DNA from 3 places in the Exiguobacterium sp. s161 genome. Region 2 is predicted to be linked to each of the others. Evidence: riboswitches for the same ligand, from Rfam matches in the RefSeq annotation. Region 2 holds a riboswitch; each other region holds the start of a gene.
What was found. Region 2 has a riboswitch for S-adenosylmethionine ahead of KNQ14_RS12395 (Na+/H+ antiporter NhaC family protein). Riboswitches for the same ligand answer to the same signal wherever they lie in the genome.

Region 1: it holds a riboswitch for S-adenosylmethionine, as region 2 does, so the genes downstream of both, msrA (peptide-methionine (S)-S-oxide reductase MsrA) here and KNQ14_RS12395 (Na+/H+ antiporter NhaC family protein) in region 2, are expected to answer to the same signal.
Region 3: it holds a riboswitch for S-adenosylmethionine, as region 2 does, so the genes downstream of both, KNQ14_RS00405 (methionine ABC transporter ATP-binding protein) here and KNQ14_RS12395 (Na+/H+ antiporter NhaC family protein) in region 2, are expected to answer to the same signal.

What each region holds. Positions count from the first base shown of each region.
Region 1 is NZ_JACSNH010000006.1:37,233-48,153, reverse strand. Features, by position in the region: gene KNQ14_RS13865 (DMT family transporter) at 1-27, shown strand, start outside; gene KNQ14_RS13860 (Crp/Fnr family transcriptional regulator) at 43-711, shown strand; gene KNQ14_RS13855 (DMT family transporter) at 724-1,206, shown strand; gene msrA (peptide-methionine (S)-S-oxide reductase MsrA) at 1,283-1,813, opposite strand; SAM riboswitch class I at 1,909-2,012, opposite strand; gene KNQ14_RS13845 (M20 metallopeptidase family protein) at 2,075-3,253, opposite strand; gene KNQ14_RS13840 (putative quinol monooxygenase) at 3,331-3,624, shown strand; gene KNQ14_RS13835 (NlpC/P60 family protein) at 3,683-6,037, opposite strand; gene KNQ14_RS13830 (GNAT family N-acetyltransferase) at 6,179-6,733, opposite strand; gene KNQ14_RS13825 (DMT family transporter) at 7,003-7,332, shown strand; gene KNQ14_RS13820 (DMT family transporter) at 7,329-7,646, shown strand; gene KNQ14_RS13815 (general stress protein) at 7,775-8,518, shown strand; gene KNQ14_RS13810 (aldo/keto reductase) at 8,630-9,445, opposite strand; gene KNQ14_RS13805 (iron-containing alcohol dehydrogenase family protein) at 9,578-10,603, shown strand; gene KNQ14_RS13800 (EAL domain-containing protein) at 10,655-10,921, opposite strand, start outside.
Region 2 is NZ_JACSNH010000004.1:237,440-248,360, forward strand. Features, by position in the region: gene KNQ14_RS12375 (alanine/glycine:cation symporter family protein) at 1-56, shown strand, start outside; gene KNQ14_RS12380 (hypothetical protein) at 142-603, shown strand; gene KNQ14_RS12385 (aldo/keto reductase) at 727-1,539, opposite strand; gene KNQ14_RS12390 (hypothetical protein) at 1,697-1,900, shown strand; gene KNQ14_RS12395 (Na+/H+ antiporter NhaC family protein) at 1,944-3,254, opposite strand; SAM riboswitch class I at 3,335-3,439, opposite strand; gene KNQ14_RS12400 (metal ABC transporter solute-binding protein, Zn/Mn family) at 3,509-4,522, opposite strand; gene KNQ14_RS12405 (alpha/beta hydrolase) at 4,693-5,682, shown strand; gene KNQ14_RS12410 (histidine phosphatase family protein) at 5,700-6,290, shown strand; gene KNQ14_RS12415 (YwpF family protein) at 6,287-6,778, opposite strand; gene KNQ14_RS12420 (hypothetical protein) at 6,922-7,248, shown strand; gene KNQ14_RS12425 (nicotinate phosphoribosyltransferase) at 7,299-8,750, opposite strand; gene KNQ14_RS12430 (cysteine hydrolase family protein) at 8,768-9,301, opposite strand; gene KNQ14_RS12435 (4a-hydroxytetrahydrobiopterin dehydratase) at 9,465-9,740, shown strand; gene KNQ14_RS12440 (hypothetical protein) at 9,730-10,230, shown strand; gene KNQ14_RS12445 (hypothetical protein) at 10,250-10,513, shown strand; gene KNQ14_RS12450 (rhomboid family intramembrane serine protease) at 10,563-10,921, opposite strand, start outside.
Region 3 is NZ_JACSNH010000001.1:61,480-72,400, forward strand. Features, by position in the region: gene glpX (class II fructose-bisphosphatase) at 1-357, shown strand, start outside; gene KNQ14_RS00370 (SDR family NAD(P)-dependent oxidoreductase) at 634-1,401, opposite strand; gene KNQ14_RS00375 (C40 family peptidase) at 1,478-2,155, opposite strand; gene rho (transcription termination factor Rho) at 2,510-3,883, shown strand; gene KNQ14_RS00385 (type B 50S ribosomal protein L31) at 3,975-4,220, shown strand; gene KNQ14_RS00390 (DedA family protein) at 4,257-4,907, opposite strand; gene KNQ14_RS00395 (thymidine kinase) at 5,091-5,705, shown strand; gene KNQ14_RS00400 (alpha/beta hydrolase) at 5,787-6,545, opposite strand; SAM riboswitch class I at 6,613-6,714, opposite strand; SAM riboswitch class I at 6,964-7,067, shown strand; gene KNQ14_RS00405 (methionine ABC transporter ATP-binding protein) at 7,154-8,182, shown strand; gene KNQ14_RS00410 (methionine ABC transporter permease) at 8,172-8,822, shown strand; gene KNQ14_RS00415 (MetQ/NlpA family ABC transporter substrate-binding protein) at 8,842-9,660, shown strand; gene KNQ14_RS00420 (M20 family metallopeptidase) at 9,683-10,888, shown strand.

The sequences.
Region 1 (10,921 bases), on a different contig from region 2:
GGAGTTGCGATTTTCTCACTTGCCTAAAGGGGGGAAATGAACATGGAAAGCGTCATTCAACAGTATGGACTGGATACGATTTTGACGGAAGAGACGCGCGCTTGGTTGCGTCAAGAAACCTTCCAAAAAGGGGAACTCCTCTGTACGACAGGGGCAGCGATCGACCGGATGTACTTCATCGTCGCAGGCAAAGTTAAGATATCTGCTGCCTCGTCAGAAGGGAAACAACGGATTCTACGATTCAAGACACCACTGACAGTGATCGGTGACGCTGAGTTCATCAACGAACGGGAAGTATTGAATACGGTCGAAGCGGTGACCGACGTCGAGGTGTTGAGCGTACCGTATGCGATTTTACGCGAGCACAATACGACGAACGTCTTTCTGCAATTCTTATTACGAACGATCACAGCGAAGTGGTATGCCGACTCGAAATCAGCGTCGCACCATGTATTGTATACAGTTGAAGAGCGATTTGCAGGATATTTGTTGTCGATCGCTTCTGAAGCCAGTGACAGTTTGTTTTCTCAGGAGATGCGGACGTCGAACCTGCATGACGTCGCCGACTGGCTTGGAACAAGTTATCGCCATCTCAATCGGATCATCACGAAATTATGTGAAGAAGAGATTCTCGTTCGACGACGCGGGAAAATCATCATTGTCGATCTGGAGCGGATTCGCGAGAAGGCGAACGGCAACAGCTATGAGTAAGGAGGAACGAACATGGTAATAGGCATCGTGTGTGCCGTATTGGCAGGGATGTTGATCAGTTTACAGACGGTATTGAATGCTCGGATGAGTGACGCGTTTGGCGCTTGGGCGACGACGACGCTAGTCTTCTTTGTCGGTTTCGTCGGAGCAAGTGTCACGTATGTTCTGTTTCGTGGTGGAACAATCGGACAGATTCAAAACGTATCGCCACTCTATTGGTTTGGTGGACTTGTAGGTGTTGGCGTCGTTTTTTGTGTCATGCGTGGAATTCAATTGCTTGGTCCGTCCGTCGCGATCTCTGTCGTTCTGATTTCGCAGTTAAGCTTTGCTCTCGCTGTCGATACGTTCGGTTGGTTCGGTTTACCACAAATTGATTTATCATTCGGTCAGCTCGTCGGTCTCGCTGTCATGGTATGTGGGATCTTCGTTTTGAAGCGGTATCAAGTCGTGGCGCCGGAAGAGAAGGCGGCGGATCAAGTAGAACGTGTTTCATGACTTATTTTTTTCATAACAATGAAACAGGTCAGCAAACAAATGTTTACTGACCTGTTTTTATATGCATTTTTTTGAATTAAACCGTCGTCGTATCTTTCCATTCCTGCTCGATGAAGGCATCGCGACCAGAGGCAGCACGATCTTTTTTATAGTGTTCTGGATTTTTCTTATGGAAGTCTTGATGGTACTCTTCCGCCGGATAAAATTCAGAAGCGGCATCGATCCGCGTTACGATCGGTTGTTTGAAACGATTGCTTGCAGCAAGAGCGTCACGAGAAGCGATTGCTGCTTCATGCTGCGCATCCGTATGATAGAAAATCGCTGGTGCGTACTGCGTGCCACGATCTTGGAATTGACCTTCTGCATCCGTCGGATCCGTTTGTGGCCAGTAGAGTTCGAGCAGACGCTCGTACGGGAATAGGCTCGGATCAAACGTGATTTGGACGACTTCGAGATGTCCCGTCGTTCCTGTTTTGACTTGCTCATACGTCGGATTGTCGACGTGACCGCCCATGTAACCTGATACGATTCCCTCGATTCCTGGTAATTCTTCAAATGGTGTCACCATGCACCAAAAACATCCACCTGCAAATGTTGCTTTTTCCATCCGTCTCTTCCTCTCCGTGGGAAATTCCCATTGTATGTCTGACAGCGAGAAAAACGAAAACGACTCCTTCGCTTGGTTGCAAAAGGAGTCGCCGCTTTTTATCAACCAAAGCTTTCGCTTTGCTGGTCGTAGCACCTTGCTATACGCAGGTTGCTGGGACGTCATCGATCCAGATCTCTCGGTCCACTCTTGATAAGGGTATATGAAGTTGATGTCATTCGTTATCATTGTTGTGATGATACCATTCACATAGAAATAAAGTCAATCCTTAGGTTTCAAGGCACGTAAAACCGTCGCTCCGAGTGTTTTCGCACCAACCAATAACGCTTGTTCGTTGATCTCGTACTGCGGATGATGCTGTGGATGATTGATGCGACCGTCCGTATATCCGGAGCCGGTAAAGAAGTAACTTCCCGGGACGTGTGTTAGATAATGTGCGAAGTCGTCCGCCGCCATCATCGGTGTGAGTGACCGGACAGATGCTTCCGGTAAGAAAGAAGCAGCTTCCTGAACGAGTTTTGTCTCGTCCGGATGATTCCAAAGCGCCGGGTAACCCGTCGTGAAGTCAATCGAATAAGTAGCACCGATGCCGGCACACGTCGTTTTGGCGACAAGGTCGACTTCTTGTCGGAGCTGATGCCGCAGGGTTTCATTGAACGTCCGGATCTCCCCGACGATGCGTGCTTCACCCGTGACGATGTTCGGCGCCGTTCCTGCGTGGAAGGATCCGATTGCAAGAACAGCGGGTTCGAACGGATCGACCCGTCGACTGACAAGGTGTTGTAAGTTGCAGACGAGTTGTGCCCCAGCGACGAGCGCATCTTTTGTTTTGTGCGGTGCCTGGGCATGCCCACCTTGACCATGAACGATGATTTCGAATTCGTCGATCGCACATAATGTATGTCCTTCCCGAAACCCAATCGTACCAACCGGTAAATCATTTTCGAGATGTGTCGCGAAAATCGCATCGACGCCTTCGAGAACGCCGGCTTCGATCATTTGGATGGCTCCGCCAGGAAAGACCTCTTCTCCATGCTGATGAATGATTCGAATCGTTCCTTGCAATTGATCCCGTAACGGATAGAGCGTAGCAGCAAGAGCCATCACCATCGCCGTATGCCCATCGTGTCCGCAAGCATGCATGACACCGGGATGGATTGACCGGAAAGCAAGTGTTGTCTCTTCTTGAAGTGGTAAAGCATCAAAATCTGCACGGACCGCAATCGTTGGGCCAGGGTATTTGCCTTCGATCGTCGCGACGACACCACGACCTCCGACGGCTGTTTCGTGAGGGATGCCCCGTTCCGCGTAAAAGTTTGCAATTCGTTCTGGTGTGCGGACTTCCTGAAAAGAGAGTTCCGGATGTCGATGGAAATCACGCCGTAACGCGATCATCGTCGGTTCGAATTGTTCGAGTGCTTCAAAAAGTTGAGTTTGCATCTTCAAGCTCCTTTGACGTGTGTTTTTTCGTGAAAATGGGTACAGATACAGGTAATCACGAAAGGGGATAATGAAACATGGGAGAAATCGTCGTCAACGCTGTACTTACAATCAAAGCAGGACTCGCGGATCAAGTCTTTCCGATTTTAGAAACGGTCTATCATGCCGCACAAAAAGAGGAAGGATGCTTACGCTATTCCTTGCACCAATCGATCGAAGACGAGCATCAATTCATGCTGTATGAAGTGTATCAGGACGAAGAGGCACTTGAAGCGCATATCGCATCCGATCACTATAAAGCATACCGTGAACAGATCGAGTTATACTTGATGGATCGACAAGTAACGAAATACGTCGAGATGACATTCTGACGTGTTGCGATAAGAAGAGACGAAGCCGTCGAATTCGACGGCTTCGTCTTTTTTTGTCTTACATCGATTTAAATCCGAGGAAATGCTCTTGCCAACGCGGTTCATAAATCGAATTGATTTGGAGCTGTGAACCGCCCGCATGGATGAAGTGTTCGCTATCGAGCATGATTCCGATATGCGATGGACCATCCGTGTAGGTGTTCTGGAAGAAGACGATATCCGAGCGTTTACCACTCGAGATACTCGTCCGGCGATTCGTAAAGAAAGCACCGTACCAGTAGCCGCGAACGTTCGTCCGACCACCGTATTTTCCAGCCTTATTTGTCGCGTAGTGAATCAAACCGGAACAATCGAAGCCACCGTTCACGGCATCTTGCGATCCCCATGTGTAAGGTGTACCGATATGTTGGACGGCTGCTTGAATCAGCTTTTCACCGCGCGTGTTATTCTTTTTAATGACCCGTTTATCGGACGTAATCGTCACAGCTGAGACCGGAAGATAGACGGGTGTCCAGCCTGACTGGATGACATAGAAGTTTCCGACCCGGTGACGCGGATAAACACGTTTGCCTTGCTCAACGAGTCCGCTGCCTTTTGGACTGGTTGGACTCGAAAAGAAGGATGTCGTCTGTTTGACGGTATAGATTTTCGTTCGATTGATTGCTTTTTGTGTCAGTTTCATATCGGGTTTGCTCGTGCTGATATAAGGGTTGAGGACGTAACCCGTTTGACCGCTGACTAAGCGAACTTGCCAAAAATCATCATCAATTGATTTCAGACCAATCAATTTTGTCCCTTTTTTCAAATAGGCAGCTGGCCGACTGTAAGCGACGTCAGCAGAGAAGAGTGGCGTTTGGTCCAGATGGACATAAAACGTTGTCCCTTTTTTCGCTTTTGCTTTTGGTTTATTTAGTCCGATCCGACTCGAATCGACGAAACCAAAGATATTGTTATATTTGACACGTGTAAAATAACCGCTTTTTCCATAGATGGTGATCGATTTTCCTTTTTTCAACGTACCGATTTTTTTACCCGACAGTTTTGCCTGTGACCAAATGACGACGTCGTCCTCTGTCACGTAACGTTGACCGGTAACGTCATACAGATCCGGCTTTTTCGTGACGAGATCACTCGTCTTGACGTAACCATAGACTGTCCCTTTTTTTAATCGTGTGTAACTACCGCTCGTACCATAAATCGTTAGTTTATCAGCTCGTTTGACAGAATACATCATTTTACTTTTCGTTGAAGCAGACGTATAGACGGACAAGTTGCGTTTTGCGTACCGTGTTCCGGTTGCGGCGTATACTTTTTCACTACCAAGATCAGCTGTTTTAACGTAGGCATGGACTCCGCGGAAAATAATTCGACTGTAGACGCCACTTTTACCATAGATCGTTAATAAAGTATTTGTTTTTTGTTGATCGATTATGGAGCCGGAAGCATTCGGTGCACTATAGATCGGTGTAGCGCGCTGAACATAGAGGCGTGCGGTCTTTGGATAGTATTTCAACGTACCGAGATGTGCCGTCAATACATAGGCATACTCGTCGTTTCGTTTGATTCGTGTAAATGAACCCTCGACGCCGTACGTCTGAAGAGAAGTATTCACAGGAAGCGATTGTACGACTTCTCCTTTCGTAGTCGCAGTGGCATAGACCGTCGTCTGCTGTTGGACGTAACGCACTCCTGTTTCTGGATGGCTCACGACCTGCGTATCAGCTAAATCAGTCGTCAATACGAAGGCGTAACCGGTCTTAGTCGCCACACGTGTAAAAGTACCCGTCGTTCCGAACGTTTCGAATGATTGATTTTGAGTGACGGCAGTCTTCGCGCTTGTCGTCTTCGGCTCAACGAAAAGAGAAGTCGCTCGTTTGGCATAACGCGTCCCAACCAATTTCGGAAGTTGCTCGAGTTGTGTCGTCGATACATAGACGTATTGCTCGTTCCATTTCAGACGCGTGAACGTGTCGAAGGTGCCGTATGTATCGATTCTCTGATAAGCGGGAAGTGTCGTCACGACGGTGGGATCAAATGGTGAAGCAACTAATGAGAGTGAACTTTTCGACATCAGCGTTGCTTGTTTTTGAAAAACAGGTGCTGTTTGCGTTAACGCGTTTGTTGCGACATAAGCAGTACCTTCTTGCCAACTGACACGAGTGAAGTCACCGTCCGTACCGAGTGTCTTGAATGTCGTTCCTGCTGGTAGTTGTTGGATGACCGTTGTGGAATCAGCCGTTTGTAGCAACGCAGCATCCTCTTTCAAATAAGCCGTCCCGGTTGTCTCGGTGACTGTTTGTGTTTCTGCTGTCGGTTGAACAGGTGGCGATTCAGCAAAAGCGGGTGCGGGTAAAACCGAGCTCAACATTAACGTTGCGGCAAGTCCAGCAACATGAGCAGTCCATTTTTTCATCAAGAGGTTCACTCCAATTCTTAAAATTTGTCATTATGAATAGTGTAGCATGCGCTTGTTTAAAAATTGATAAAAATCAAAAAAATAGGAGGTTGTTCATGAAAAAACGGTATGCCTCGGCACACCGTTTGAAGTCATATGTTAGTTATCTTCTTCGTGATCCACTTGCCATTCCCAGTCGAGCATGCCGTAAATCAAGGAATCGCGCCAGTGGTCTTCGAGATAGACCGTCTCGCGAAGCTGTCCTTCCTTCGTCATGCCGACCTTTTGCAAGACACGTTCGGAAGCGACGTTTCGTGGGTCACACGTTGCCGTGATTCGGTGTAGTTCTAGTTTTTCGAAACCGAATTGGAGAAGGAAAGAGGCGATTGACGTCGCGTATCCGTTCCCCCATTCATCAGGCGAGAGGACGTATCCGATTTCGGCGATTTTATTCTCAACGTCTGTGATGACGAGTTCACCGGCACCGATGACGACGTCACTTGGAAACGTCACGGCAAAGACATAACGACGTCTTGGTGTCTCGAGTTCACTTTCAAGCGCATCGTGTAGGAATTGTTTCGTATCCGTTTCGGTATTCGGTCCCCATGACTGGAATTGACTGACGATGGGTTGTGAGGCATAGGCGTGAACCGCTTCTACATCTTCTGGTGTAAAACGACGAATCCGAAGTTGATCATTGATTTTATAACGCATGCAGCATCCTCCTCATTCAGATGAAGTCACTTTGATTCTATTTGACAGATGGGGAACAGATTCCTGTTTGACATGGGAAAAAGGGCGTGCTAGGGTGGTTGTATCGAATGGAATAGGGAGTATCCTCTAGGGTTCCGTACGGCTGGACCGAGGGAGGAACATGGACGTTTGTCCATGCAACGGAGGGATAAAAGCCCGGGAGTAAAGCGAATCGTCTCGCTTGCTCCCGGGCTTTTTCATTTGAATTTACCTATTAGGAGGCAATTATTATGGCAAAGTATTGGATTGGGATCATCGTCGCAGCGTGTTTTGAAGTGGGCTGGGTCATCGGATTAAAACATGCGGCAACACCACTTGAGTGGGCTGCAACGATCGTCTGTATCATCGTTAGCTTTACCGTGCTAATTAAAGCGAGTAACCATTTACCAGTTGGAACGGTCTATGCTATCTTCGTCGGTCTTGGAACAGCAGGAACGGTCGTGACGGACATCGTGTTATTCGACCAAGCCGCTTCCGTGATGAAATTAGTATTGATCGCTGTCTTACTCGTCGGCGTCATCGGTCTGAAGTTAGTCAGTGGAGAGGAGAAATCAGCATGAGTTGGATTTATTTAATCATTGCCGGAATCTTTGAGATGTTTGGTGTCGTCTTGATCAATACGTTCAATCAAAATAAGAATGCGAAGAATTTACTGTTGATGGGAACAGGATTCGGACTCAGTTTCTTATTTTTGACACTTGCGATGAATGGTTTACCGATGGGAACGGCGTATGCGGTATGGACGGGAATCGGAGCAGCGGGCGGTGCGATCCTCAGCATGGTGCTCTATAACGAATCAAAAGACTGGAAGCGACTGGTTTGTATCGGTCTTGTCTTAAGTGCGACGATTGGTCTGAAACTTGTCGGCGAATGATCGTTTACATGTCAAACAGATGACGTTTTAATGGAACGCATGTTTTTTGGCATATTTTAACGCAAAAGAGGAAATACTCCTTATAGAAGTCACGCATGACAAATCGTGTCGATAAGGGGAGAACATCCATGAAAACGAAACAATATATTGGAACATTCTATTCAGAAGAAGAATTGATCTCAAAAATGGACGAATTGCACATTCAAGGGCATCGGGAGGAAGACTTCTACGTCATCGTCAAAGAGAAGTCGAACATCGCACTCGTTCGTAGCCAAATGGATGCCGAAATCGCGACGACGAAACCGTCTTGGATTGATCGAATTCGCGGGAACAAAGGACGCGATCAAGAAGTCGATGATTTGTTTGGGTCACTTGATCTATCAAACAATGAAATCGAACAACGCAAAACGGAAGTCGAAGGTGGGGGTTTCGTTCTGTTACTTGAAGTCCAAGACATCCAGTTCGATCCACATCTAAATACAGACAACACGCATCCTGATGTAAAAGTCCGTTATGGTAGTGGCGAAGAGACGCATACGTCATCAGATGCGAATTCCAATGCACAGCTCGGCTCCGGTAATCCGCTTGATGTTGATAAAGATTCGAAGGAAGAGCATGCAGAAATTGATTTGCATCGCGCCGGTACTGATAAGATGCCGCAAGACGAGCAGGCAATCGATCATTCAAAAAAGCTCGACGGGAACCGAGAACCGGATATCGCAATGCGTCGGGATGACGATTTCCGACGTCCGGAAACAGAACGCGAGGAAAAAGAACATGATGCAACGCAAGACGGCGAAGAACGTCGTCAATCGAAACATCAATCGGATGACATCGCCAAGCAAGATCATGGAAATAATTTAGACCGCTAAAATAATCGATTGGAATCACGCGTTAGGGTCATCATCAAAGAAGGTACTTTCCGGATCAAATCCGAAAAGTACCTTCTTTTTGTATGGAGATTAGACGAGAATCGTCTCGTCTTATTTATGATCCGGATTTGATCCTGTACGCACGTCGGCGTTCAATTGATCGATGGCTTGCATATCAGCGTCTGACAAGCTGAAGTCGAAGACATCAAGATTTTCGTGAATGCGGCTTGGCGTGACGGATTTCGGAATCGCGACGATGTCGTGTTGCAAGTGCCAACGGAGGACGACTTGAGCCGGCGTTTTCTGATGGCGATCGGCGATATCTACGATGACCGGATGCGTCAACGCGTCGCGTCCTTTCATCAACGGACTCCAAGCTTCAACGACGATACCGTGCTTGCGGCAAAAGTCTCGGATCGCTTCTTGGCTAAGGAACGGATGGAGTTCAATCTGATTGACGGCAGGAACGATCGATCCTTCGGCTAAAATTCGTTCCAAGTGAGGAATATGGAAGTTCGAAACACCGATGGCACGCGTCTTTCCTTCTGCATAGAGATGTTCGAGCGCCCGCCATGTCTCGACATAACGATCTTCTTTTGGCATCGGCCAATGAATCAGATACAAGTCAACATAATCGACACCAAGCTTTTGCAGACTCGTCTCGAAAGCGGCAAGTGTCTCTTCATAGCCGTGATCGGAATTCCAGACTTTCGTCGTCAGAAAGATCTCTTCTCGGGGAATGCCCGAGTCACGCAGCGCGCGACCGACACCTTCTTCGTTCTCGTAAATCATCGCCGTATCGATTGAACGATACCCGGCGCGGAGTGCTTCGCTGACCGCTTCATATACTTCTTCTTCCGGTACTTTAAAGACACCATATCCGAGTTGGGGCATGCTGATGCCGTTATTTAACGTAATCTGTTGCATCGATTCATCGACTCCTTTGTAGTAAATTCTTCTCTTTTCTAGTGTACGCGCTCCTCCTGTAAAAATCGAATGATTGCCGAAGTGAGTTCTTTTGCGTATACTGAGCGATAACAAATATTAGGAGGCGATCCTGTGATTCGACAAGCTGTTTTACAATACATACATGAGCAACACGCACTCGATCAACTTAAAGAAGTGATAGGTGATCGTTCAGCAGTCCTGATTCATGGACGTCAAGCCTATGAAGCAGCCGCTTTTGCTTTACCAGAATTACCACGTTTTTCATTTGAAGGGCATTGTACGGATCAACAGGTGGAAGCTTTCAAACAGGTATGTGCTCCATACGATGTGATTCTCGCGCTCGGAGGTGGGAGTGTCATCGATACGGCAAAACAAGTTGCGTTTCAATTACAACGCCCGATCATCGTCATTCCGACGATCGTCTCGAACTGTGCTCCGTGGACTCCGCTCAGTGTCATGTATAACGAAGAGGGACAGTACATCCGATTTGATACGTTCCCCGTCGTGATTGAAGCCCTTTTACTCGATCATCGGATCATCGCAGCAAGTCCGTATGCTTATTTTGTAGCGGGACTCGTCGATACGCTAGCGAAGTGGTATGAAGCACGTGCCTTAAGCGGATCATCGGCTGAAGATCCCATCATTGAGATGGCGCTTCGGACAGCTGAACGTTGTAAGGATCTTATCTTGTCGACGAATATAACGGAAACGCGTTTTCGTGAGTATCCCGTTGAAATCCAACATCTCGTCGAAACCGTCATTCCGTTAGCCGGAAGCATTGGTGGTTTTGGTGACGCGGCGACGCGTGGTGCAATCGGACACGCAGTGCATAACGCGTTATCGCCTTATCCAGAAACGCATGCGTTTTTACACGGGAGTAAGGTCGGTTACGGACTACTCGTTCAGGAGAAGTTACTCGGACATGATGACGATTATGCAGAGTTGCGTGACTATCTTCTTGTACAAGAACAGCCGACGACACTCGCAGACTTCGCATTATCGCTCGATGTCGTCGAAGCACTTGCTTTACGGACATCAAAAGAGGAACTGTGTCGTCTGTTGCGTCCGATTGTATCAACAGAACAATTAGTCGATGCTATCACACGGAACGAGACGGTTTCCGTTTCGACGACTTAACATAAAGATACGCACATGGACCGAATCATCAGACGGTCCATGTGCGTATTTTTATTGTGCTTTCGCAAAGCGAGCATAAGGAGCAGGGCGACCGAGTAAGTATCCTTGACCAAGATCGAAGCCGAGTTCGCGGCAAAGATCGAGTTCTTCTTGCCGTTCGATACCTTCCGCTAAGATTTGAATCCCCATTTCTCGTGTCAGATGACGGGCTTTTCGTAAAAAGGCTTCGTTTTCTGAGTTCATATCGCAGTGATCGATGAAGGAACGATCAATCTTAATATAATCCGGTTGAAGCAAAGACAACATATCGAGTGTCGA
Region 2 (10,921 bases):
GGAAAGATACGCTTGAAGCATGGCAAGAATCAGAAAAAGACGAAAAAGCGATCTAAGGAAAGGGAGTCAGAGAAATCTGGCTCTTTTTTTGTATAGAACGAATTTAAAAAGGGAATACAGAGTACAGAAGGGAGGGGGAGAATGGAAAACGTACATTTCGTCCGCGTCACGGATGCGGTCTGGGAGTCGTTCGGAAACGATCCCCACATCATCATGGACTGGATATTATTCATTCATGAGACGCAACCCGATCATGAACAATTATTCGCTCTCGAACAGACGAATGCCATCTATCATTTGATGAATCAAATCGATATCTATATTGATCAAGACACGCATTACAACCTGGGACGAGCGATCGTTGGCGAAGAGTTGATCGTTAATGAGGAGAAAGCGGCGATTGTAGGCATTCTTCCCTTGCCACTCCTCATCATCTCGGCTGAGGTGATGCGGAATTTCGATCAACGGGCACTCGCTTCGATTCATGATGAAGCCGGAACACCGGGCGAATTCGAGGATGTCTGGGAACAGTTCGCCGATTTACGCGCCTATTTTCAAAAGGCAGAAGAAGCGGAAGATACGATTTTAATTTATTATGTCTGATCAGCTAAAATCATAAAAAAGAGACCCGCTTCCAAGTCGTAGACTGGAAACGGGTCTCTCGTCGTTCAGATGAATCAAGACAACTTCATATGGAAGACGTTCTCTTTTACGTGAATCGTCAGATTAAAAATCGATTTCGTCCGGATCCGGTCCGAGGCGGACATCCGTTGCGATACGGTCAATTTTCTCAAGATCATCGGCATCGAGTTGGAAATCAAAGACGTCGAAGTTTTCCGCAATGCGTTCTGGTGTAACGGATTTTGGAAGAGCGACGATGCCGTTGTCGAGATGCCAACGTAAGACGACTTGTGAAGGTGTCTTGCCGTGCTTCTCTGCGATTTCCTTGAAATCGTTAATTTCGAGGAATTTTCCTTGCATGAGTGGGCTCCATGCTTCGACTTGGATGTTGTGATCTTGCAAGTATTCATGCAGTTCATGTTGTGGTAATTGTGGATGCAACTCGACTTGGTTGATCATTGGTGCCATCAAGCCCTCTTCTGCCAATGTATCGAGGTGATGTTCTTTGAAGTTCGAGACACCGATCGCTTTGATCTTGCCTGCTTCATACAGTTCAACCATTGCTTTCCACGCTTCGATATAGCCTTCGACCGGCCAGTGGATGAGATAAAGGTCAAGATAATCTGTTTCGAGACGTTCGAGCGATTCTGCGAATGCTTCCTTCGTCCGACCGGCACGAATATCATCGTTCCAGACTTTTGACGTTAAGAAGAGATCCTCACGTTTCACGCCGCTTTCCTTGATTCCTTTTGCGACACCGCGCTCGTTTTTGTAGACAGCAGCCGTATCGATATGACGATAACCGACACGTAATGCTTCAGCGACAGCAGCAGGTGCTTCTGTCTCTTCATCTACTTGCCAGACACCAAATCCGATTTGGGGAATCGTAATACCGTTTGAAAGTTTTGCGTATTGCATGTGTTACTCCTCCTCATAAAACGTAGTTTAGATTTGCTCGTTTAGTTTAGCATGAACGAACGAAGACGTCCGTTTCCATGCTCATGGAAGAATGAAATAAGGTAAAATAGAAAAGAATCATGAGATTTAATCGTGTGTTAAAAGAGGGGGAGAAAAGATGGCTCAAAAGAATAAAAAGCTATCCAAATGTACTTGGCTTAGCATTGGCGCCTTGTTAGTAACGCAGGCAGTGGGTCTGTTTCTTAGTGCGCGAAAGTCAGGACGTAATCCATGGGTTTGGGGAGGTGCTGGACTCGTTCAATTCCCGCTTCCGGCAATCGCTTACTTAATCTTAGAACGACAAGCGAAGCAGAAAAAATAATAAAACAGGTTCAATCGTCGACGCGATTGGACCTGTTTTATGGTTACGAAGAAATTCTTTCTTGCTTCGTCGCTGTCTTCTTCATACGTGGCAATCCAAAGAAGATGGCAATCGATCCACAGACGAAGAGCAGGAACGGATAGAACAGATACGGAATCAGTTCCGGTGAAGCCGTTTTCGTCAATTCTGCTGCAATCAAGAGTTGCGCGCCATACGGAATGATGCCTTGGATACCACAAGAGAAGATATCGAGAATACTCGCTGATTTCTTACGATCAATCTCGTACGTATCAGCGATTTCAGCCGCCAGTGGTCCAGCGACGAGAATCGAGATCGTATTGTTCGCCGTTGCGAGATTCGTCGCACTGACGAGTGCTGCCATACTGAATTCGGCACCGCGACGCTGAGAAATCTTGCGCGTCAACGTCTCTTTCAAGTAGACGATTCCACCGTTGAACGTGATCAAGCTGACGAGACCACCCATGAGGAGTGTCAAGATGGAAATCTCCGCCATGCCCATCATTCCTTTTGACATCGAGAGGACGAAACCGCTTAAGCCGAAGCTACCGTCAATCATACCGATGATACCAGTGAGCAATGTACCACCGACGAGGACAAGGATGACGTTGACACCAAATAGCGCAAGGACGATGACAGCGAGATATGGAATCAGCTTGTAGAACTCGAATGCTTTGGCCGTTACCGCATCGCCAGAGCCAGAAACGAACGCAAGTAAGATGATTGTCAAGATAGCAGCTGGGAGAACGATCATGAAGTTCGTCCGGAACTTATCGCGCATGTTCGTTTTTTGGGTACGGACGGCAGCGATCGTTGTATCCGAGATGAACGACAGGTTATCGCCGAACATCGAACCACCAACGACTGACGCTGCTGCGATCGCAACGTTGATGCCTGTCGCTTCATGAATACCGAAGGCGATCGGCGCGAGTGCAGCAATCGTTCCAGTCGATGTTCCCATTGCCATCGAGATGAAGGCAGCGATGATGAACAGACCACTCATCAGTAATGACGGAGGTAGGAACGTCAAAGCAGCATTGACGGTTGCATCGATGGCACCGATTGCTTCTGCCGTTCCAGAAAACGTACCGGCTAATAAGAAGATGAAGACCATGATCATGATATCGGGATTTCCGGCACCCGTTGCGATTCGTTCGACCGTTTGATTGATGGATCCTTTCGTTGTGATTGCAGCAAAGATCAAAGCGATCAATGCGGCGATAAGGATCGGAAATTTGTAAAAGTCGTCATAGAAGATTCCGGCTCCGATGAAGAGGACCAGGAATACGACGAGGGGAAGCAGTGCCCATTTGTTAGGCGTGATCGTTTCATTCATTGTTGACACCTCGTTTCTCAAAGATACAAAAAAGACCCCTTCGCAAGAAAGAAGGAGGTCTTTATGAAATAAAGACGCTCTTCTTATCTCTCAAGCTTTCGCTTGCTGGATTTGGCACAGTACGAATCAAATCGTCCGCTGCCGAAACATCATTGGGCCAGTCCCTCCGTTTCTCGCGATAAAAAGAAGTCATTCAATTGTTGTAAAACACGTTTCTTACCGTACCGCATTGAGTAACGCGTGTCAACTGTACTTTACTGAAGTGCTTGTTTTAACGTCTGGACGTTTTCTTCCATCAATTTAAAATAAGAGCTGTTTTGCTGTGCTTTCGTGACGGACTCTAGATTATGAATCGTCACGGATTCAGCTCCGATTTCTTTTTGGATGACACGTGCGACCTTCGGTGAGACCGTCTCTTCGAACGCGACGTATTTCAAATCATGCATCCGTGCTTCTTTCACTAAAGCAGCCAGTTGCTTTTGTGACGGTTCATCGGAAGGAGAAATTCCCGCGATCGGCAGTTGCGTGAAACCATATCGTTCTGCGAGGTAACCGTAAGCGGCATGCGTAACGAGAAGTTCTTTTTTCGATCCATCAGCGACGGCTTGTTTGAATTCTTTATCTAGTGCGTCAGCTTGCTGATCGAACGCTTTTAAGTTTTTCTCGAATGTCGCTTTGTCTTTTGGTACTTCTTTTGATAGAGCGACTGTGATGGAACGTGCCATTGCTTTTGCATTGGTAGGATCGAGCCAGACGTGTGGATCGTATTTTCCGTGGTCATGGCCTTCTTCTTCATGCGCAGGTTCATCCGTTGCGTGATCATCGTGCCCTTCTTCTTCGTGGGCATGTTCGTCTTCACTATGCCCCTCTTCTTCATGTGCATGGAGTGTAGCATCAGATTCCAGTAAGTTGACGTCCTTACTCGTCTCGACGAAGCGGACGTCCGTGCCGTTTAGACTCTCCTGAATTTTTTTCGAATATGGCTCGAGCGTCGTGCCCGTTAAGAGGAACAAGTCACCCTTAGCAATTTCAGTGAGTTGTTTTGACGTCGGCTCGTAAGAGTGAGGATCTGCTCCAGGTGGGACGATCATCTTGACGTCGACTTGATCACCACCGATTTCGCGGGCAATAGCAGCTGTTGCGAACGTCGATGCATAGACTTCTGTCTGGGTTTTATCTGAAGTCGATGAATCGGTATTCGAACCGCAAGCGGCGAGGACACTTGCACTCGCGAAGGCGATTGTTAAAGCAGGAATAATTTTTTTCATTATATGATACCTCCATTATTAAAACGTAACAATTCCGATTTGGACTTTCTCACTATAGCGGAACGCTGGTGAAGCGTCAAGTAGGAATACCGAGACGTTCGACATCTTTTAAAACGGGGTAGAAGGATAATAAAGTGAAGAAACTAGCACGTCTTTTTGGAGGTGATCAAGTGAAACGTGAAACTGCATGGCTAATGGGGGGAGCTGCATTATTGACGACGGCAGCAGCGGGAGCGAGTATCTGGAACAATTATGGTGCACTACTTCGATGGACCGAACCCGCCTTGCCACTCACAGAAAAACAACTTGCACCGCGGACGCTCACCTACAAACAGGTGGGAGACCGCATCTTACAACTCGATCTCTATTATCCACCAGGAGAAGGACCGTTTCCAGTTGCCATCTATGCACACGGTGGTGCATTCGTTCGTGGAGAGCGCGATGACATGTTCTGCTTTAGTCCAATCGTTGATCGACTACTTGAACTCGGAGTTGCCGTCTGTAGTATTGAGTATCGTTTGTTCGAAGAGGGCAGTTATTTTCCGGATAACCTCGAAGATGTACGGGATGCGTTATGTTTTTTGAATAAGGAAGTAGAGGGTCTTCGCATTCTAAGAGGACGGATGATGGTATGGGGAGATTCAGCCGGAGCCGCACTCATGCTGACGACGGCACTTGCCCCATCTGCTTTCGTTGGTGAGCGCGATGAGCGGCACATGCCATTGATCAGTGGTGTGATCGCTTTATATCCACCGACGAACTTTTTGCTGTTTAATTTCATTCAGACTTGGATTGCCCATATTAAGTTCTACAAGGGGGGACGAGAAGAATGGCGCAAGCTGATGACGCACGTCTCACCCGTCACACATTTATCGTCGGATGCTCCGCCAATCATGCTCTTGCACGGTAAAAAAGATCCGATTGTTCCGTTTTCTCAAGCCTTGCATTTCGTTGAGAAGGGAGCGGATGTCGGAGCCGATGTTCGTTTGTTTTCCTTTCCGAATGGTACGCACTCACTTGCTAGTTTCGCTCAGACGGAAAATCCGTTAAAGATCGAACGATTGCTTGAACGAATTGAACATTTCACCTGTCAGGTACTACTGTTGCCACCTCGACAACTTCCGAATGGAAAACATGATACAATCAGTCATATTTCTTAAATGAGGGAGACAGAGACATGACTGAAATTTGTTTAGTGCGGCATGGTCAGACGGATTGGAACTTAAACGAACGGATTCAAGGAAGAGAAGATATCCCGTTGAATGCAACAGGAAGAAGACAAGCGGAACTCAGCGCCGCTTATCTATCGAATGAAAAGTGGGATGTCTTATTAGCAAGTCCCTTGTCGCGTGCCGTTGAGACGGCGGAAATCATCGGTCGTGCTGTTGGCTTAACGATTACAGCGACAGACGAGCGACTTGTCGAACGCGAATTCGGAGCCGCTTCCGGTGAACCAGTCGCAGCGATTTACGAGGCTGTTCAAGCGAACGATACGACACTTGTGCCGGGTCTTGAAACGGAACAAGCCATCCAGGATCGCGTGTTCGATGCGCTACAGGAAGCGACACGCATGTATGAAGGGAAACGAATTCTAATCGTCTGTCACTCGCATACGATCAAGGCAGCCTTATCATCGATTGATGCGACGTTCAGTTACCGGACACCTTTGAAAAACGCGTGTGCGAATTATATCCATCATACAGATCACTATACGATTGATCGAATCAACGTAGCGGACCACATCACGGATGAGGTCGAAAAACCTTAAGAAACGGGTGCGTTCGGATGCTCTGTCAAATATTGCTTGAATGTTTCTTTAGCGATGCTTGTGATATGGGCGCCACGTTTCGAACGACGATCCTTATATTCTTGAACGAGTTCTTCGCCAGCGAATCCATCTTCGACGACTTCGCGTAAGATCGATTCAGATAAATCATTCTTCATCATGACCATCTTACCCGTGAAGACATACGAGACGTTTTCGCTTAAGACAGTCCGTTCAAGGGGCGTGACGATCATCGCGGCAGGGTCATTATCAGGTCGTGAGATCGTGATTTCAATCAAAGCACGTAAATGTTTTGTGAACAATTCATCGACGATCGGCTGATCCGTTGGAGGAACGACGATTTCTGCAACCCACTGTGCCGTCTGTTCGGTACTGACCGTCAATCCGTCCTGAATGGCGACGGGAATCGTCGTATCACGTCCTGACTCGTCCATTAAAATGCGTAAAGTGCATAACTTAAAGGTTTTCATGAAAAAAATGCCCTCCCTTGATCGCTTACGATTTTCCTACAGTATACCGTGAGGAATGTGAGACGGGAAACTTTTCCTGACGAAATCCGTATGAACTATGTTTAAATAAGACTAGATACTACTAAACAGGAGGATCGTTCATTATGCCGCAAGTACTCATTGGAATATTAGGAATCCTGGGTATCGTTCTACTTGCCCACCATATCATCATGTATTGGCATGCTGAACCGACAGACCGCCCGACGCTTGCATATCGCATTGCGCTCCTGATTGCCTGTTTGCTACTCATTAGTGGAAGTGATCATTTAATCAGTATTTTCTACGCGGATTCCTTAGCTGAATTCGGTCAACGCATCACGTATATCGTCTTCATCGGAGGTGCACTTGGCTTCGCATGGTACTTTCGTAAGAAGATGGAACAAGCGCCAACAGAAATGACACCTGTCGGAAACGAAGCAGGATTAACATGAGAAAAAGCGCCGTTCATCCTGAGGGAGGAAGAACGGCGCTTTTTGGCGTCTTATTTTAACCCACTTGCCAGTCGGGTATCCCGAATCATGTCGAGTTTGAGCTTCCAGAGACGATCGCTGAATGTGACAGCATAGATCTCTGGCAAGCGCAGTCGTTTGTACTCTTCCCACAGACGACCAATCTGTGTTTCGTGGAAGTGGCGACTCTCTTCGATCGTCGGCACTGTATAGATCAACTCTCCATCCTTGAAGATCGGTTCAAGTAAGCGCTCGACCTTGAACTGTTCGATGCGGTTCCGGAACGATGGGTCCCGGACGTCGATGAGATCGACAGCTTCAAGTGTTGACGGATCTTCGTCCATCAACGTCACGTAATCGCCTTTGAACTTATCCGTCACCGGATCGATGATGCGATAGACTTCCTTGATATGGGGCGTCGTCGTCTTGGCTTTTGACGAGGATACTTTAATGACGGGTGCGAGCTCGCCATCTACTTCACGCGCGACCAGTTTATAAACCATCCCAAGAGCCGGTTGTTCGTAAGCTGTAATACCACGTGTTCCGACGAGGAACGTATTGGCTTGGGCACCTTGGATGCGTAAGTCCTGGATGACGTACTCATCGAGGTCCCCTGACAAGACGATGTCGACTTCCGGGAAGCCAGCTTCGTCAAGCATGTTACGGGCACGTTTTGACAAGTAAGATAAGTCGCCAGAATCGATCCGGATGCCGCGCAGTTTATGCCCTTTGGCTTGGAGTTCCTTCGCAACCGTGATCGCATTCGGAAGACCACTCTTGAGCGTATCGTACGTATCGACGAGTAATGTCGCCTGATCCGGATAATGAGAAGCGAATGTCCGGAATGCCGTCAATTCGTCATCGTGGAATTGAATGTCGGCATGTTCCATCGTTCCACCACACGGAATGCCGAAGTCGCGTCCTGCTGAAGCAAGACTTGTGACGTCAAAACCAGCCAGGTATGAAGCACGCGTACCGAAGTAAGCGGCATCGATGCCTTGCGCGCGACGGGCACCAGCTTCGAGGAACTTCGCACGGGGAGCCGATTGACGAATACGTGCGTATTTCGTCGCGATGAGCGATTCGTGGTTCGCGATGTTCAAAATCGCGGTCTGTAAGAGTTTTGCTTCAAAGATGCGTGCCTCGATCCGAATCAGTGGTTCGTTCGGGAAGACGATCTCGCCTTCTTTGACACTTGAAATCGAGCCATTGAACTTGAACTGACGCAGTTCATCCTTGAACTCATCCGGGAAGCCAATCATCTCTTGCAAGTACGTGATATCTTCTTCCGTGAAACGGAGTGTTTGAATATACTCGATGATATTTTCGAGACCCGCAAAGACGACATAGCCTCCTGCGAACGGATTCGAACGGTAGTAAACATCAAAGACGGCACGTTCATTATGACGTCCTTCTTTCCAATAGATATACATCCACCGTGGTAAGTACAGATCGGTATGGAGTGCAAGATTACGTTGTAACATGACGGACAGATCCCTTCTTATTCGCCGACGACTTCTGCGCCGATCGATTGTTTAAAGTGTGTAAGCGCCCACTCGTGACCAGTCGCGTTAAAGCTTGCGACCGCATCGGCATGAACGACGATACGATATCCGAGATTGTAGGCATCGACAGCTGTATGAAGGACACAAATGTCCGTACAGACACCGACGAGGTGGACTTCGTGGATACCGCGTTCACGCAAGCGTAAATCGAGGTCCGTCCCGGCGAACGCACTATAACGCGTCTTGTCGATGACGTGATCAGCGACCCGTGCCATGGCTGCGACTTTCCCGAACAGATCACGTCCATGTGTTCCGCGGATATTATGTGGCGGGAAGAGGACGGTTTCCGGGTGGAATGTATCGCCTTCTTCGTGAATATCGTTAGCGATGACGACGTAGTCTTCCGTTGAAAACTCCTCCATCAACGTAGCAATTCGATCTTCAATCGCTTGTCCTGGTTTTCCACAAGTCAGCTTTCCTTCGTCAGCAACGAAATCGATCGTGTAATCAATGACAATCAGAGCGCGCATATGCGTAAGCCCCTTTCCGATTTTGAATTAGTGTTCTCTTTCACATTGTACTCTATCTCACACAGAAGGCAAAAGGAAGAAATCGGATACAAACAGGTATAGAGAAGTAAAAGAATGGGGTATAAGGTATAGGACGAAAATGATAGTAGAGGAGGAGAAAGGGATGGCTAGGTTGAATGAGTATGAAGTGGAAGAGCGTCTTGAGCGGTTGCAAGATTGGAGTGTCGTGGATGATGAAATCGTCCGGACCTATACACTTGCATCGTTTCCTGCGGCACTGGATTTCGTACAGGAAGTCGGAAGTATCGCTGAAAACTTGAATCATCATCCACGAATCGTGATCGACTATAAAAACGTCACACTTGCAGCGACGACTCATGATGAAAACGGATTGACGGAAAAAGACTTTCAACTTGCGGAGGCCTGTGATGCCATCTAAACTTTCGATTACATTCGGTAGCGGTTCGTTCGTTGAACAAATTCGTTCCCGTGATGCTCATATTCGTGTCGCTAGCGGAAGCGGCGATGCCATCCTCTGGATGGAGACGGACTCGAAATCACCTTTTCAAAGTGGCAATACCTATACGTTGCTCGAATCACGTGGCAATTTTTCGGACGAAGGCAGTCTCTTCTACTGGTCGATTCCGGCAGATCAAAATAGCGGAGATCTATTCGTACATCAAGTGATGTCGAATCCGAAAGTCATCGGAGCAGAATATGGTGGCTTCCAGGCATTTCGGATTGGACGTGTCGAGAAGGGGACGGATCTTGCCTTATTGATTCAGTTCCAAGAGACAGGGGACGGAGCTCGTTATGCAAAATCAGTTGAACGTCTTACGGTAGACCAGTATGCTGAAGAGGCAGGGAAGTCGTTCGCGCCTTCTCCCGTCATGAAACGGTATCAAATCGTACCACCAACAAATGAGTGAGATGCAGGGGGACTAACAGATGAAAAAGAACTATTTTGTCGTAGCAACACTCGGTGGCGCACTCGTCGGCGCTACTTTATCACTACTGCATAAAGATACGCGCCAAGCGCAGTTTGCAGCAGTGAAACGGACATTCAGCGGCGCAGGAACACAATTGTCTGCTGTCAAACAAGATCCAAAAGGGCGCTTTGAAGAACTAAAAGCACTCTATACGGACAATCAGGAGACGATCCATAATCTGATTGACGACGTGAAGGACTTAGCAGAAGTACTTCGCAAATAAGCAAAAAAAGGACTCGCGCGTGTAGCGGAGTCCTTTTTTTTATGCCATTTTACAAGTAGCGGAAGAGTAATCCGAGTACGGCAAACGCGATGATGATATAGAAGAAGATCCGACCGAGTTGACCAGAACCGCTTACGAAGACAGGTCCACCGCTCGATCGACGACCGGTTTGGAACGGACGTGTGAATGGAACGGCACGATTACCAAAGACGAATCCGAAGAGGAATCCGAGGACGAAACCGTACAAATGACCAAAGACAGCAACGTTCGATCCGAGCAACGTAAAGACTGCCGTGACTGCAGTGAAGATATACACAAGACGCGTATCATCTGCTAGGATGACCGTCCGCTTGAATCGACTCAAGTAGACATAAAAACCAAGCAAACCAAGAATGGCACCCGATGCTC
Region 3 (10,921 bases), on a different contig from region 2:
ATCCTGCTCGGTTCAGGTGGTGCACCGGAAGGCGTTCTTGCTGCCGTTGCCTTGAAATGCCTCGGTGGTGAGCTCCAAGGACGCTTGTTACCAGCAGACGATGCCGAGGTCGAGCGTTGCAAGAAGATGGGCATTGAAGATCCATCGAAGATCCTTATGATGGATGATCTCGTTTCAGGAGACGATTGTATCTTTGCTGCGACAGGCGTCACGGACAGTGAGTTGATGAAAGGTGTTCAGTTCACGGCACAAGGCGGTCAGACACACTCTGTGGTCATGCGTGCAAAATCCGGAACGGTGCGTTTCGTCGAAGGTATTCACTCGTTCAAGAAGAAACCGAAGCTTGTCATTAAGTAAAACAGACTGACTCCTCAAAAAGGACGTCTGAATCCATACAAAAAGAGTTGGCGTTGCGGATAATTTCCGGAAGGCCAACTCTTTTTTGATGATGTTTAAAACTGATAACGTTCATATCCTCACTTTCCTCAGGCGGGAGGTAAGCCGCGACATCTCGCAACTTATGCGAAATGTCGGGTCTTACCTTACCCTGACGGAAACGTTGAACTCGTTTCCTTTTCCTGTAGGAGTTGAGGATGAACGTCATAAATATTGAAATAATGAACATTATAACTATCACCGCGGACGCTGAACTTCTCCTGCTTGTCGGGTGACGTACCGACGCGGTAGAAAACGCGTCGAAAAGATATACCAGGCATTGCCAAAGCCAGGAACGATGAACGTTTTCCCCTTCATATAGCTACGGTAAGCGATACGCGCAACCGTCGGAGCATCCATGACGCCAGGTCGCAAGAACAAGCGTGACTGTTCAAGATTTGCTGCTGATTCGAAGCCGGTATGGGTCGCGCCTGGACAGACAACGCTGACTTGAATCCCGTCTTGTGCGAGTTCTTCCGTCAAGCCTTCCGAGAAATGAAGGACATAGGCTTTTGTCGCGTAGTAGACACTCAGCCATGGACCACCTTCAAACGCAGCCGTTGATGCGAGATGGACGATACGTCCTTTGATTCCCTGTGCTTTCATGCGAGAGGCATAGACCTTCGTTACGTGTGTTAATGCTTCGATATTCAAGGCAATCATCCGGGACTCGTCTTCGAACGAGGTCTCAAGGAAAGAACCAAAGACGCCGATCCCGGCGTTGTTGATGACGCAGTCGACCGGAATCTGTTCCGTTGCCCGAAATAGTGCGAGACGATGCGTCGGCTGCGTTAAGTCATACGGAAAGACGGTTGCCGTTCCCCCGAGTCGCTCGACATGGAACTTCGTTTCGAAGAGTGCTGTCGCATCGCGTCCGACGAGCAAGACGTGATCCCCTTGCTTGGCATGCAGATAAGCAAATTCACGACCAAGACCTCTTGAAGCACCTGTGATTAAGACATGCATCCGATTTCCTCCTCCTGTAATCGATTCGATGAAAAAAAGCGATCGAGCCAATGCTCAACCGCTTTGAGATGATGAATTATAGGTAAGATCCTGCGCCGACAAGGCGTGAACCCCAGTACCCTGATTTGAAGCTTGAGTATTTAACGCCGCCCGTTTCTGAGTTGACCATGCTTGACTTGCTTGTTGCGATCCCAACGTGTTGAATGCCGCTACCGTGTGAGAAGAAGACAAGATCTCCTGGCTGTACTTTAGAAACGCTGACTTTCTTAGAAGAAGAATATTGTGAAGAAGACGTACGTGGTAATGTTTTACCAGCCGCTTTCTTGTAGACGTAGCTTGTGAAACCAGAGCAGTCGAATCCACGAGTCGTCGTTCCGCCCCATACATATGGTGTACCTTTATGTTTTGCTGCTTCGCTTAGGATTTTAGTCCGTTTAGAAGATGTGCTCGTTGTTTTTTTAGCGCTTGAAGATGATTTGTATGTCTTTGTGTACTGTGAGTAGACATAGCGTGTTTTACCGCCGTATGAGATTTTTGTCCAGCTGCCTGACTTGCCTTTATATGTAAAGACTTGACCAGCGTTGACTTTCCCGACGATGCTTGCTTTCGTAGAAGGTGCTGTCCGAACACGAAGACCGTTGTCCGTGATCTTGACTTTCGTGACTGTTGCTGCTTCAACTTTACCTGTACCCACTGATGTAAAACCTGAAACCACTAAGGCTGCTGTCGCGATCGATGCTAGAAAACGTTTCATGTTAAGAATTCCTCCGTTTGATGTAGTGTGTTGCGTCCGTAAGTTATATGATGAAATCATTAAGTGTTTGGTTAAGCAGTGAACCTTACAACTGTGTAAGAATTTTGTCTGCAGGAATATCTTAGCATGCGCACACTTGAAAACGTTTTTTCAGTTAGAAGACAAAACAGATGTTTTTGTAACATAACTGAAATAATATCCTCGAATATTACAAAGTAAGAAACGCAAAGGATTGTTGACGACGAATTCAAAAAAATATGATACCTTTAGTTCACGAATAAAATTACATACCTCCTGATGTATGTATGGAAGTATGCTGAATGCAGTTGAATTTATAAAGAATAGGTGAAGAACATGCCAACAACTGATAAAAAAGATAAACCAGAACGTTCCTATACACTGGCTCAATTGAGCCAACTGACATTAAAAGAACTTTATGAAATCGCAAAGACGAAAAATGTCCCACAATACCGAGAAGCCCGTAAACGCGAGTTGATGTTCAAGATTTTAAAAGCACAGGCTGAATCGACTGGTCTTTATTTCCTCGAAGGGGTACTCGAAGTCATCCCTGGCAATCCACAAATGCAAAACGATGGTGGCTTTGGCTTCCTTCGTCCTATCAATTATTCCCAATCCTCTGAAGATATTTATATCGCAGCATCTCAAATCCGACGCTTTAATCTACGTAATGGTGATGTCGTCACAGGTAAAGTCCGTCCACCGAAGGAAAACGAACGGTTCCAAGGGTTACTTAGCGTGGAAGCCGTTAACGGTGAAGCACCGGATACTGCCCGTAACCGTTTATTCTTCCCGGCACTGACACCAATTTATCCGGACCAATTGATGCGACTTGAGACAGAACCACGCCATCTATCCGTTCGTGTCATGGATATGATCGCACCGGTTGGATTTGGTCAACGTGGTTTGATCGTCGCACCGCCAAAAGCAGGGAAGACGTCACTCCTCAAAGAAATCGCAAACTCGATTCAGGAGAATCATCCGGATGTCGAACTAATCATTCTCTTGATTGATGAGCGACCTGAGGAAGTAACGGACATTGAGCGTTCGGTTCCAGGAGCAGACGTCGTCAGCTCGACGTTTGACGAAACACCGGACAACCACGTCCGAATTTCTGAACTGGTCCTCGAACGGGCGATGCGGCTCGTCGAACACAAGAAGGATGTCGTCATCTTGATGGATTCGATCACGCGTCTAACACGGGCTTATAACTTAACGGTACCGCAAAGTGGTCGGACGCTCTCTGGCGGAATTGATCCGGCTGCGTTCCATAAGCCAAAACGGTTCTTTGGTGCAGCGCGAAACATCGAACACGGTGGTAGTTTGACGATTCTTGCGACAGCACTCGTCGAGACAGGATCGCGCATGGATGACGTCATCTATGAGGAATTCAAAGGAACTGGCAACATGGAACTGCATCTTGATCGTAAGTTGTCAGAGCGTCGAATCTTCCCAGCGATCGACATTCGGAAGTCCGGTACACGGAAGGAAGAACTGTTGCTTCCGAAAGAGCAGCTTGATGCGCTTTGGGCGATTCGCCGGACGATGAACGAGTCGAACGAGTTCGTCGATACGTTCCTGCGTAAGATTCGTGATACGAAAAATAATGAAGAATTTTTCGTCGAACTCGAGAAAGAACAGAAGAAGGCGGTCCGACGCGCGCCAGCTAAACCACGTACCGTCAAGAAGGAAACGACGACAGAAAAATAACTATTGCGACGCATAAAAAAATCGTTTAGTATAGGAAGGTAACTTACTCTGGCTCAGCAAATGAACCAGGGCGGAAGGAGAGAAATCAACCATGAAACAAGGAATTCACCCTAACTACAACAAAGTAGTATTTATGGATTCAACGACTGAGTACAAATTCTTAAGCGGTTCTACTCGTTCTTCGAACGAAACGATCACTTGGGAAGATGGTAACGAGTACCCACTCATCCGTGTGGATGTGTCTTCAGACTCGCACCCATTCTACACAGGTCGTCAAAAGTTCAACGCGGCAGATGGTCGTGTCGATCGCTTCAACAAAAAATACGGCCGCAAGTAATTACTTGTCGGTTCTTAAAAAAACAGCCTGCCTCCATTACGGAAGCAGGCTGTTTTTGTATAGACTGAATTGTGAACGATACGCGAGATACGTCTTCAAGACGAACGAGAAGGCGATTCCGCCAGCAATCCCGATTAAATAGGGCATGACTTCCGGATGTGCCAAGACATAGTCCATGACTTTATGGAACGAGAGATGGCGGCCGACGAAATAACCGGCGCCTAAGAACACGCTGATCCAAATCAAGGCACCTGTATATGCATAACTCGCAAAAACGCGAAACGGCATTTTTGAGACGCCTGCAAAAAAGGCAGAGAGTTGGCGGAGACCAGGTATGTAGTAACCGATGATCAAGACCGATTTTCCGTAACGACGAAATCCGGCTTCAGCGGAAAGAATATGTTTTTCTGAGATACGCATTTTCGGTCCAACGCGGTGTAGTAGTGGCATACCGAGTTTTAATCCGAGTAAATAGCTGATCGTCATCCCGATGCAACTGCCGGCGTAAGCGGCGAGAATCGTACCGACGAGTGGTAGATTGCCTTGATGCATCCAAAATCCGGACAAAACGAGCAGGGTCTCATCAGGAACCGGCAATCCCACGATACCACCTGCGAGAAGGACGGAGAGACCAAGGGCACCATATTGGTGCAGGATGTCATGTAAGAGATGATGAATCGGGGACACCTTCTTTCGTGAGAATCTTCTTCTTCAGTGTACAGGAAATAGGGGGCAGTTGGAATGAAAGGACAAAAATTCTAGGGAAAGAAAAAATGAATTTTGATTTCCGGAAGTCAACCCTTTTTCTCGATACCGTTTCGAGCTATACTCGTTAAAGTGACTATTTTTAGAGGACGGTGTCGGACGATGATGCATGTAATAAATCAGTACGGCTGGATCGAAGTAATTTGTGGCAGTATGTTTTCCGGGAAATCGGAAGAGTTGATTCGTCGTGTCAGACGGGCGCAGTACGGCAAACTGCCCGTGCAAGTATTCAAGCCAGCAATCGACGACCGGTACCATGAAGAGCATGTCGTCTCTCACGTTGGCAACTCTGTCGTAGCGATTCCGATGGCGACGAGTCGTGATCTCTACGCGGCAGTAGCAGAAGAAACACAAATCGTTGGCATTGATGAAGTTCAATTCTTTGATGATGAGATCGTACAAGTCATCGAAGCACTCGCACAAGACGGAAAACGCGTCATTTGTGCAGGCCTTGATCAAGATTTCCGGGCAGAGCCATTCGGGAAAATGCCTGAATTACTGGCGCGTGCAGAATTCGTGACGAAGCTACAAGCGATCTGTCTTTCATGTGGGGATCCGGCTTCCCGGACACAACGTTTGATTGACGGGAAACCAGCGAACTACGATGATCCGATCATCCTAGTCGGAGCGTCGGAATCGTATGAGCCACGTTGCCGTCATTGCCATGAGGTACCTGGAAAACCGAAGCCGCTCCAATCGGTGCAGCACCAAGAAAATTAAAAAAAGACGTACCGATGATGGTCGTCCTTTGATGTAGCAGCTATTTGCTTCCATATGGAAACGAATAGCTGTTTTTTTGATTCAGCCTGTTTCTTGCGAAAACTGACACGATTGTTCGATAAAGCGAATCGTCTCACGAACAATCAAATCCTGATCATGATCGAGTGTCGCAACGTGATACGAGTTCAGTAAACAGTAGCTTCGTTTATCATTTGTTCCGATGTGCTGGTGCAGATAATCCGAGCTCGAAGGTGGAACGACGTGATCGGTCGCTGAGTAAAGAATCAATGTCGGTAGAAGGATCGATCCAAGGCGTCCTTTTGTTTCATCCATTAGGCGAACAAGTTCGAACGCACAACGGCTCGGAACAAGATCATAGATGATTTCAAAGGCTGCTCGCTTAATGTCCGGTGCGCCTTCCGGTAAATACTCTGGACCGTCCTCGAACGAAAGTGATTCATAGGATGGAACGGAGAGTGCGGCATTGATCGTAATGATGCCGGCAAACGGAATCCCGTCAGCGGCGAGCGACAGCGCAAGCGTCGCACCCATCGATTGACCGATGACGAAGACTTGATCGCATGTTTCTTGTAAACGTTCATAGCCGTCTTGCAGGCTTTGCTTCCAACATCGAGCAGTCGATTGTTCGAACTCGCGGACGTTCGTTCCATGTCCACGTAAGCGCGGGGCATAGACGGTAAAACCTTCAGCAGCGAATGCCTCACCGACGTCCCGGACACTTTGCGGAGTGGCGTTAAAACCATGACAGATTAGAATGCCGATCGATCCACCTTGAAAATAAAACGCTTCAGCACCAGTCAATACAGGATAGTTCATCATTACTATTTTTCCTCCATTCATGAAAAAAACTCGTCGACGTCACTGCTTGGACGCCCACGAGTTTTTCACCGTATCATCCAAAGCCGCGCTTTGCTGGTCGGAGCACCTTACAAATTGCAGGTTGCCGTGAAGTCATAGAGCCAGGTCTCTCGTTCACTCTTGATAAATATCATATTGGAATTGTCGGAATAATCATTGAAACGATGGTAGCACGACCAAAAATGACTTGTCAAATCTTTCTTGACGAATCGTGATCCGTTCATTAAGCTAATTCATAACTTGTAAATCCATCGATATGCGCCAAATGGATTATTTTTGCAAAGTTGGTTGACTTTTAAAGTTTCGACCCGTAATGTAAAAATTAGTTTTACGACATAAGCAACAACGCAACAACACACATACGAATTTCATACCGCAATACTTATCCAGAGAGGTGGAGGGACTGGCCCTACGAAACCTCGGCAACAGACTCATTATGAGCACTGTGCCAATTCCATCAGACAGATGTCTGAGAGATGAGTGGAGTGGATTCTGCCACTGTGCGGATCCAGGTCTCTTCTTGTTTCTCAAGAAGGGACCTTTTTTGTTGAATGAAGGGGGAAAACGGAATGATTGCATTTCATCAAGTCAAAAAAACGTACGTCACGAAAGATCAGACGATTGCAGCGCTCGACGGTGTCGACCTGACGATCGAGAAAGGCGAAATCTTTGGTGTCATCGGCTTTAGCGGTGCCGGGAAAAGTTCACTGCTCCGCTGTGTCAATCTGTTAGAACGACCGACGTCAGGAACGGTGACGGTCGATGGGGAAGATTTAACGCAACTGTCTCCGAAAAAATTACGCCAAGCAAAACAACGGATTGGAATGATCTTTCAGCACTTCAATCTATTGAATGCGAACACGGTCTTTACGAACGTTGCAAAACCACTCGTTCTCGCAGGCGTCAAGAAAGATGAGATTCGCCGTCGGGTGACGGAGTTGCTCGAATTCGTCGATCTCGCGGACAAGGCGGATCATTATCCAGATCAATTGTCGGGTGGGCAGAAACAGCGCGTTGGTATCGCCCGGGCACTCGCGACGCAACCTTCCGTCCTTTTATGTGACGAAGCGACGTCAGCACTTGATCCCCAGACGACACATCATATTCTTCAGTTATTAAAACGGATCAATGCAGAGTACGGGATCACGATTCTTTTGATTACCCACGAGATGGGCGTCATCCGGGAGATTTGCGATCGTGTAGCCGTCATCGAAGCTGGGAAGCTAATCGAGTCAGGAACGGTCTTTGATGTCTTTTCAAATCCGCAGACCGAGACGGCACGGAACTTTGTACGGTCCGTCATGCATGACGAGATTCCAGCGTCGATTCGTCAGTTGATCGAGTCGCGAAATGCGCATCCAATCTATAAGATTCACTTCCTTGGACATCACACCGGACAACCACTCTTGTCGCAAGTCGCAAAACGCTTCGACGTCGATGTCAATATCCTGCACGGTAGCATCACAGAGTTGCAGGATACGCCGTTCGGCACCTTGCTCGTCGAGTTGATTGGTGAGCCGGCTGAAGTGAAACGAGCGTTACAATACATCGATCAGGCACAGGTGACGGTCGAGGAGGTGCTCGCTGATGCTAGTTAACTACAGTGATATCTGGACAGCATTCTTGCAGACGATGACGATGGTATCCGTTTCGCTCTTGTTCTCGACCTTGATCGGCTTACCACTCGGTATCCTGCTTGTTGTCACGCGAAAAGGAGCGTTACTTGAAAATGTTCCGTTGTTCACGTTCTTCAACAGTATCGTCAATATCTTCCGCTCGATTCCGTTCATCATCCTACTCGTCGCGATCATCCCGTTGACACGGTTGATCGTCCAGACGTCGATCGGAACCGAAGCTGCAATCGTCCCGCTCGTCTTTTACGCTGCACCGTACATGGCGCGTCTGATCGAGAGTTCTTTACTCGAAGTCGATAAAGGCGTTCTTGAAGCAGCAGAAGCGATGGGCGCGACACCGTTTCAAACGATTTTCCGCTTCCTCCTACCGGAAGCACTCGGTTCACTCATCCTGAACTTAACGATCGCGACGGTCGGCTTGATCGGGGCATCGGCGATGGCAGGCGCCATCGGTGGTGGCGGTTTGGGTGACTTAGCAATTACTTACGGCTATCAACGGTTTGATACGAAAGTCATGATCATCACGGTCGGGATTCTCGTCATCTTAGTCCAAGGCTTACAGACGACAGGCAACATCGTCGCACGAAAAATCAGAAGACATTAATCAAGGGAGCGATTCAGTCATGAAAAAAGCAGTAGCAATTGGAGCAACACTCACGACGATTTTATTTGCCGGGTGCGCAGCATCAGGAGAAGACGAAAAGACGATCAAGCTCGGTGTCAGCGGTTCAGACACACAAGTTTGGGATTATGTCGCCAAAAAAGCAGAGAAGGAAGGCATCAAAATCGAACTCGTCAAGTTCTCCGATTATGTCCAGCCGAACATGGCACTGGCTGAGGGTGAGATCGACGCCAATGCCTTCCAGACGATTTCCTACTTCAACGCTTTCAAGAAAGAACATAACTTGAAGCTATCGCCGATTGCGACGACTGTCATCGCACCGATGGGGATCTACTCGGATAAATACAAGGATGTCAAAGATATTCCAAATGGCGGAAAAATCGCTGTTCCGAACGAAGCGACGAACATGGGACGCGCCCTCTTGTTACTGCAAGAAGCAGGTCTGATCAAGCTACCGGACGACTTCGATGGTAACGGTTCGGTCGATAAGATCGTCGAGAATCCGAAGAAGCTGAAAATCGTTCCGATCGTCGCCGGACAAACGCCACGCGTCTTACCGGACGTCGCGGCGTCTATCATCAACAATGGCATCGCGGTTGACGCTGGCTTCAACCCGATCAAGGACTCGATCGTTCATGAGAACGAGACAGCAAAACCATACATCAACATCATCGCGACACGGACGGAAGACAAGAACAAAAAAGAACTGAAAAAAATCGCATCGCTGTATCAACAAAAAGATGTCGCGGCCTTCATCAAAAAAGAATACAAAGGCAGTACGATCCCGACGTTCGTTCCACTGAGCGACATCGGCGAATAATTTCAAAAGGAGAGTGGACAGTATGACGACACCAGTACGCACGACATGGGTAGAGACGATTGAACAGGATATCGAACAAAAACGGGAATCGTATCTTGAGACAAGTCACCGGATTCATGCAACGCCGGAAATCGGGAACGAGGAATTCTTTGCTTCGCGGCTCCATGCGGAGCGTCTAACGGCGGAAGGTTTTACAGTAGAACTCGGCGTCGCGGGGCATGATACCGCGTTCTTCGCGAAGAAATCGAGCGACCGACCAGGCGCAACGATTGCCTTTCTTGCTGAATACGATGCGTTGCCGAGTATTGGTCACGCGTGCGGTCATAATATCATCGGCACGACGAGCGTCGCAGCGGCGATCGCGCTCAGTAAAGTGCTCGATGAAGTCGGCGGGAGTGTCGTTGTCCTTGGAACACCAGCCGAGGAAGGTGGACCGAACGGCAGTGCGAAAGGCAGTTTCGTCAAACATCAGTTACTGGAAGGAATCGATGCAGCCTTGATGGTCCATCCGTCGGGACAAACACGGATCACGGGTTCTTCCCTTGCGGTCGATCCACTCGACTTTGCCTTTACGGGTCGTCCGGCGCACGCAGCGGCGTCACCGGAAGAAGGCATCAACGCCCTCGACGCTGTCATTCAACTCTTCAATGGAATCAATGCCTTACGTCAGCAGTTACCAGACGATGTCCGGATCCACGGGATCATCACGCATGGAGGCGATGCGCCGAACATCATCCCGGAATACGCAAAAGCACGTTTCTTCATCCGGGCAACGACACGGGAACGATTGAATGCCGTCACGGAAAAAGTCAAAGCCGTCGCCCAAGGCGCGGCACTCGCGACTGGGGCGACGCTCGATGTCATCGCCTTCCAAAATGAAGTCGATAACCTCGTCTTCAACCGGACGTTCGACCGTCTGTTCCAAGAAGAAGCAGAGGCGCTCGGCGAAATCGTTCACTTGGACGAACGACCGGGTCTTGGTTCAACGGACGCCGGTAACATCAGTCAAGTCATCCCGACGATCCATCCGTATATCAAGATTGGACCAGATGATCTCGTCGCCCATACGGAAGCATTCAAAGAAGCGGCCCGTTCAGAAGCTGGAGATGAAGCATTGATCACAGGAGCAAAAATCCTCGCCCGGACAGCGCTTCGCGTCCTCGCTGATGAACGGACGCGCGGGGCGATTGCGCAAGAATTCCATGACCGGAAGAATGGTTATTTGTAAGTGGAAAATAACGACTGGACGCACTGCTATCAA